Regions from separate parts of the Streptosporangium sp. NPDC049376 genome, predicted to be linked through region 2. Evidence: riboswitches for the same ligand, from Rfam matches in the RefSeq annotation. Region 2 holds a riboswitch; the other holds the start of a gene.

Region 1 (3,395 bases), on a different contig from region 2:
CGTGGTCGGCGTCGACCAGGCGCAGGTTGACGCCGTTGTCGCGGGCCGCGGCCACGATCCGGGCGGCGCGGCCGGGCACCCGGGCGAGCACGGTGTCGAAGAAGGCGTCGTGGACGACCTCGACGCCTCCGTGGCGCAGGCCCGCGGCCAGCACGACGGCGTGCCGGTGGACGCGCCTGGCGATCCTGCGAAGGCCCTCGGGGCCGTGGTAGACGGCGTACATGCCCGCGATGACCGCGAGCAGCACCTGCGCGGTGCAGATGTTGCTGGTCGCCTTCTCCCTGCGGATGTGCTGCTCACGGGTCTGCAGCGCCAGGCGGTAGGCGGGGCGGCCGTCGGCGTCCTGGGAGACGCCGACCAGACGGCCGGGCATCTGCCGCTGCAGGCCGTCGCGGACGGCCATGTAGGCGGCGTGCGGGCCGCCGAAGCCCAGCGGGACGCCGAAGCGCTGCGAGGAGCCGATCGCGATGTCGGCGCCGAGCTCGCCGGGGGCGGCCAGCAGGGTCAGGGCCAGCAGGTCGGCGGCGGCCACCACCTGGGCGCCGCGCGCGTGGGCGGCCTCGGCGACGGCACGGAAGTCCCTGATCTCACCGTCGGCCCCGGGGTACTGCACGAGCACGCCGAAACAGTCGGGAAGGGCCTCGGTGAAGTCGCTCTCGACCAGCTCGATGCCGAGCGGCTCGGCCCTGGTGCGCAGCACGGCCTTGGTCTGCGGCAACGAGCCGGCGTCGACGACGAACACGTTCGAGGAGCCGCGCACCGCCCTGCGGGCCAGCGTCATCGCCTCGGCGGCGGCGGTGGCCTCGTCCAGCAGGGAGGCGCCCGCCACGTCGAGACCGGTCAGGTCGGAGACGACCGTCTGGAAGTTGAGCAGGGCCTCAAGGCGCCCCTGGGAGATCTCGGGCTGGTAGGGCGTGTAGGCGGTGTACCAGCCGGGGTTCTCCAGGAGGTTGCGGCGGATGACCGCCGGGGTGATCGTGTCGTGGTAGCCCAGGCCGATCATCGAGGTGAGCACGGTGTTGCGCCCGGCGAGGGCGCGCAGCTCGGCGATGGCCTCCGTCTCGCTCGCGGCGGGCGGGAGGTTGAGCCTGTCCTTCGCCCTGATGGCCTCGGGGACGGCCACCGCGACCAGGTCGGCGGTCGAGGCGAATCCGACCGCCTCGAGCATGCGGGTCTGGTCGGCGTCCGCGGGCCCGATGTGACGGGTGGCGAACGGCGGGGGGGTCAGCTCGCTGAGCGGTGACAGGTCGGTCATGGGAAGCCTCCCGAGACGTTGGAGACCGGCGCTGGGCGCGGGCGTATGCCGGATCTCCCCCTCTGTCATCGCGACCTGAGAGTTTCACCTTCCGGTGCGTGGAAGGCTTTCCCCGTCGGTGAGACGCGCCTGGCGGGCGTGCCTGCTTTCCAGAGTCGCCTCGCCCACGCGGTACCGGGTGCCTGAGAGATTCCGGGGAGGTTGCTCCTTCGGCGCCCCGATCATGCCGGGGTCTCTCCCGCGCAGAGTCAGCAGCGAGACAACCTTACCCGGTGCGGCGAGCCCGGCGACGACGGGCCAGCTCATCCGCGTGGTGATCGCCTAAAGGGCTCTGGCCGGACTCCGCGCGCTCTCCGGGCAGGTCGGCCAGGGAGCCCTCCACCTCCTGCCAGACGCGGCCGAGGGCTATGCCGAAGACACCCTGCCCTCCCTGGAGCAGGTCGATGACCTCGTCGGGTGAGGTGCACTCGTACACGCTCACCCCGTCACTCATGAGGGTGATCTGGGCCAGGTCGTTGACGCCGCGGTCGCGCAGGTGCTGGACGGCGATGCGGATCTGCTGGAGGGACACACCCGTGTCGAGCAGCCGTTTGACGACCTTGAGCACCAGGATGTCGCGGAAGCCGTACAGGCGCTGGGAACCCGAACCGTGAGCGGCCCTGACCGTGGGCTCGACCAGACCGGTGCGCGCCCAGTAGTCCAGCTGCCGATAGGTGATGTCGGCCGCGGCACAGGCGGTGGGACCGCGGTATCCGATGTCGGCGGGCAGTTTCACCGGCTGCCCGTCGAACAGCAGGCCCTCTTCGCCCGCACGCTGACGTGCCTCCCCGCGCCGTTCCGGGTCATCCTGGTCGGCGTTTCTACCCTCGCCGCTGCTGACCGCCACGCGGACCTCCGGCTTTCTCTCATCCCGCGGCCTGATCTGGGGGTTTGCGCACAGCCGCGGGTTTCACTTGCACCGTAGGACTGGGGCCAAGATCAGTCAACGACCCTCCCCGGCGCGTCGTGAAGCGTAAATGCACCGAAATACCTACCCCGCGCGACCGAAGTCCTCGGGCGTGATCGTGTCAAGGAACTCCCTGAACTTCTCCACCTCGTCCTCCTGGTCGTCGGGAATGATCACCCCCGCCTCCCTGACGATGTCCTCACTGGCGAAGATACGGGCTCCCGTACGCAACGCCAGGGCTATGGAGTCCGAAGGACGGGCGCTCACCTCGACCCCGTTGGAGAACACGAGATCGGCGAAGAAGATCCCATCACGGAGTGCGACGATGTTCACGGTGCTCAGCCGGACGCCGAGCGCGTCGAGCACGTCGCGGAAGAGGTCATGGGTGAGTGGCCGGGGTGGCGGCTCTTCGGCCTGGGCCATCGCGATCGCCGTCGCCTCGGTCATGCCGATCCAGATCGGCAGGTACCGCTCCCCATGTGCCTCCTTCAGCAGGACAATAGGCTGGTTTGAGGGCATCTCAACCCGAACGCCCACGACCTCCATCTGCAACACGGGCTGCTCCGTCTTCGCTGGATTATGACCGGTTTGTTCAACGTAACACTCGTGAGGGGACGAGTGCCTGGTCAGGTTCTCACCGGCCCAAGCCCCCACGCACGGCGGAACGCAGGAGCGAGGCGTGCAATTCCAGCAGAAGACCAGAAATCTCCTTGGCGGTCTCGTCGGCCCGGTCGATGGCCCCCGGGCCTCGGCGGCGAAGCAACGGTGCGATGGCCTGTTCGACGAGGGTGGCCTCCCGCTCGGCCGCGGCCTTGACGACCCGCAGGTGGCGTGCCCTGAGCCCGAAGGCGGCCAGTGCCCCCACGCTGCGGGCCACGGCCAGCGCCTCGGCGTCGTAGTGGCGGGCGACCGCGGCGAGCAGGCCGAAGTCCTCAAGCTCGGTGAGGGTCTCCTCGTCGAGCTCGGCGGCGGCGAGCAGTTCCTTGCGGGTGAGACGAACCTCCGGCGGCGCCTCGCCGGGAAGGGCCCGCGGAGGGGTGACCGGCCGGTCCTCGCGGTCCGCGGCCTCGAGCCGGTCCTTGATCACACGCAGCGGCAGGTAACGGTCGCGCTGCTCGCCGAGGATGTAACGCAGCCGCTCGACGTCGGCGTAACTGAACTTCCGGTAGCCGGAGGGACTGCGCTCCGGCTCGA
Region 2 (3,395 bases):
CGGCCAGGTCGTCGACGATCTCCTCGAAGGAGGCGGCGCCGCCGGTGCCGCCGGGGATCAGCAGCAGGAGCGGCCCGCGCCCCCGCACCTCGTAGTACAGCTCGGCGCCGTCCACACGCAGGCGTCCGGTGGTCATCTCGGTCATGTCCTCTTTCCTTCACCGTGTGGTTCGTGATCGGCGGGCCAGCGCTCCAGGAGGGTGTGCAGGGCGTCGAGGCAGCGTGACCACGACTCCTCGGCCGGGCGCGAGTGCGCGAACCCGCCCGCCGCCTCAAGGCTGATGAAGCCGTGCAGCATGCTGCGCAGCAGCCGTACCGCGTCGGTCAGGTCGGGCTCCCCGAGGGCGTAGGCGCGCAACATGCCGTAGGTCAGCTCGATCGCGCGCCGCGGCCCGCGCGCCGCGGCCAGGAGCTCGGGGTCGATCTCCGTGGGGATCTGCGTCGCCATGTAGCGGCCCGGGTGTTCGCGGGCGTAGTCCCGGTAGGCGGTCGCGTACGCGACCAGCGCGTCCCTGCCCGCCAGCCCCGCGGTGGCCTCCGCGATGCGGACGCTCTTCTCGTCGGCCGCCAGCAGGGCGATCCGGCCGCGCAGGTCCTCAAGGCCGCGAACGTGCGCGTAGAGGCTGGCGTCCTTCACCCCGAGCCGTCGTGCCACCGCCGACATGGTCAGCCGGTCGAACCCGACCTCGTCGGCCAGTTCGGCACCGGCGAGCGTCACCCGATCCGTCGTCAACCCGGCCCGCGCCATACGCGCCCCTCTCTCCTAGATTCCCTAGACTGTAACTAATCCCATTAATTTCTGTCTAATGAGATTAGTTTCACCGGGCGCGCGACAGTACGGCACGGCGGTTCACCGAGGTCAGCGGCGTGGCCGCAGGCGGGAGGAGGGCAGGTCGTGACGGCCGGAGACGAACTCCTGGAAGGCGATCTTGACCTTGATGGCCGGGCGACGCCAGCGCTCCTCACGGCGCTGCGCCCTGGCCAGCTTCCAGGGCCTCGGCCTTCGGGAGCCCGGGGCGAAGAACCAGTGGGCCCAGGGGGAGCCGGGCCGGGCCAGCCGCAGCGCCCCGACGATCAGCAGCAGCGGGACGAACAGACCGACCATGCCCGTCCAGATCTTCCCCTTCAGCAGGGTGACCACGGCGAGCATGAGATTGAGCACGAGGAAGCCGACCGCCAGCCACGTCCCCTGCGGCGTGCCGTCCGGCCGCTCCCAGCCCAGCGGGCGCAGGCCGAGCAGGAGCAGACCGGTGACGGCGATCGCGATGAACACCGCGTCGACCGACGTGCGGCCCTCCTCCTCCCAGTAGACGTCGTGCAGGTGCAGGATCAGCGCGAACTCGTCCAGGATGAGGGCGGCGCCCACCCCGAAGACGGCCGCGGTCAGGGCGTACCACCCCTGGGACACGCCGGAGACGAGCAGGCCGGAGACCCCGCCGAGCATCGTCAGCACCACGCCGAACACCACATGGTGGATGTGCATGTCGCCGACGCTGACGTTGCCGAACCAGCCGATCTTGGCGCGGATGAGCCGGACGTTGATGCGGGTGAAGACGAAGGCGACGATCAGCGCGACGAAGAAACAGAAGAGCGGTAGCCGTCCTGTTTCCACGATTCGATGTTGGAACAAATCCCCCACTGCACCTTCAGGTTATGCGAGAGCCGTCATGATCACGCCTAACCGGACACTCTGTCCCGACCCGGGGATTTCGCTCGGCCCTCGCCTACGGTTAGGCTGGCCGGGACACCGACGAGCCCGCGCGGGAGAGCGTCCTGACATCCAGGCCAGGACCCCTGAAGGAGCAAGCCCTCCCCGCAAACCTCTCAAGGCAAAGGACCGCGTGGGTAGGTGCCTCTGGAAAGCAGGCCGTACGGCCTCGCCGAAGGTGAAAGTCCGGCAAAAATCGGGCGAAGCTCTCAGGCATCCATGACAGAGGGGGAGGATGCTTCTCATCCGACCCCTGTCTGAGGTGCGAACATGTCCCGACCCACGCCGCTGCGCGGTGTTCACGAGGCCCTCGGCGCGACGCTGACCGACTTCGCGGGCTGGCTGATGCCGCTGCGCTACGGAAGCGAGTCCGCCGAGCACAACGCGGTCCGCCAGGCGGCCGGCCTGTTCGACCTCTCCCACATGGGAGAGATCTTCGTGACGGGCCCGCAGGCAGGCGAGGCCCTCGACTACGCGCTCGTCGGTCACATCTCCGCCCTTGAGCCGGGACGCGCCCGCTACACGATGATCGTCGATCCCCAGGGCGGCGTACTCGACGACCTGATCGTCTACCGCCTGGCCGACCAGGAGTTCATGGTCGTCGCCAACGCCTCCAACTACCCCCGGGTCGCCGCCGAGCTGACCGAGCGCGCCGGGGCCTTCGAGGCCGCGGTCGAGGACCGCTCCGAGCAGTACGCGCTGGTCGCGGTACAGGGGCCGCGCTCCCGCGAGATCCTGGGCGGGCTCACCGACGCCGACCTCGACGGCCTGAAGTACTACGCGGGCCTTCCCGCGACCGTCGCCGGGCTCTCCGCCCTCGTCGCCCGCACCGGCTACACCGGCGAGGACGGCTTCGAGCTGTTCGTCGCCGCCGACGACGCCGAGCCGCTGTGGGCCGCGCTCACCAAGGCGGGCGAGCCGTACGGCCTGCTGCCCGCCGGGCTTTCGGCGCGTGACACCCTCCGTCTTGAGGCGGGGATGCCGCTGTACGGCAACGAGCTCTCCGCTGATCTCACCCCGTTCGACGCGGGGCTCGGCCGTGTGGTGAGGTTTGACAAACCAGGCGACTTCGTCGGCAGGGCCGCCCTTGAGCCGCTCAAGGACGTCCCCCCGGCCCGCCGCCTGGTGGGACTGATCGCGACCGGCCGCAGGGTGCCCCGCCACGGGTATCCGGTGGTCTCCGGCGACGGCGTCGTCGTCGGAGAGGTGACCAGCGGAGCGCCTTCCCAGACCCTGGGCAGGCCGATCGCCATGGCCTACGTGGACAACGGAACGTCCGCTGGACTGGCCGTGGACATCCGGGGCAGTCACGAGCCGGTCGAGGTCGTTGAGCTGCCTTTCTACAGGAGGAAAAAGTGAGTGACATTCCCGAGGAGCTGCACTACACCAAGGAGCACGAGTGGATCTCGGGCATAGACGACGGCCTGACCCTGACCGTCGGCATCACCGCCTACGCCGCCAACGCCCTCGGTGACGTGGTCTTCGTCCAGTTGCCCGAGGCCGGTTCCTCGCTCACCGCAGGTGAGGCGGTCGGCGAGGTCGAGTCGACCAAGTCGGTGAGCGACATCTTCGCGCCGGTCGGCGGTGAGGTCGTCGAGGTCAACGAGGCCGTCGTCGACGACCCCTCGCTGGTCAACAGTGACCCCTATGGCGACGGCTGGCTGTTCCGCGTCCGGCTTGAGGGTGAC

The links. Region 2 has a riboswitch for glycine ahead of gcvT (glycine cleavage system aminomethyltransferase GcvT). Riboswitches for the same ligand answer to the same signal wherever they lie in the genome.
Region 1: it holds a riboswitch for glycine, as region 2 does, so the genes downstream of both, gcvP (aminomethyl-transferring glycine dehydrogenase) here and gcvT (glycine cleavage system aminomethyltransferase GcvT) in region 2, are expected to answer to the same signal.

The regions. Positions count from the first base shown of each region.
Region 1 is NZ_JBITMT010000006.1:132,872-136,266, forward strand. Features, by position in the region: gene gcvP (aminomethyl-transferring glycine dehydrogenase) at 1-1,255, opposite strand, end outside; glycine riboswitch at 1,415-1,506, opposite strand; gene ACIBVQ_RS18680 (MerR family transcriptional regulator) at 1,521-2,141, opposite strand; gene ACIBVQ_RS18685 (bifunctional nuclease family protein) at 2,286-2,756, opposite strand; gene ACIBVQ_RS18690 (MerR family transcriptional regulator) at 2,836-3,395, opposite strand, start outside.
Region 2 is NZ_JBITMT010000002.1:129,186-132,580, forward strand. Features, by position in the region: gene ACIBVQ_RS06040 (alpha/beta fold hydrolase) at 1-145, opposite strand, end outside; gene ACIBVQ_RS06045 (TetR/AcrR family transcriptional regulator) at 142-747, opposite strand; gene ACIBVQ_RS06050 (hypothetical protein) at 859-1,611, opposite strand; glycine riboswitch at 1,751-1,849, shown strand; glycine riboswitch at 1,852-1,936, shown strand; gene gcvT (glycine cleavage system aminomethyltransferase GcvT) at 1,978-3,066, shown strand; gene gcvH (glycine cleavage system protein GcvH) at 3,063-3,395, shown strand, end outside.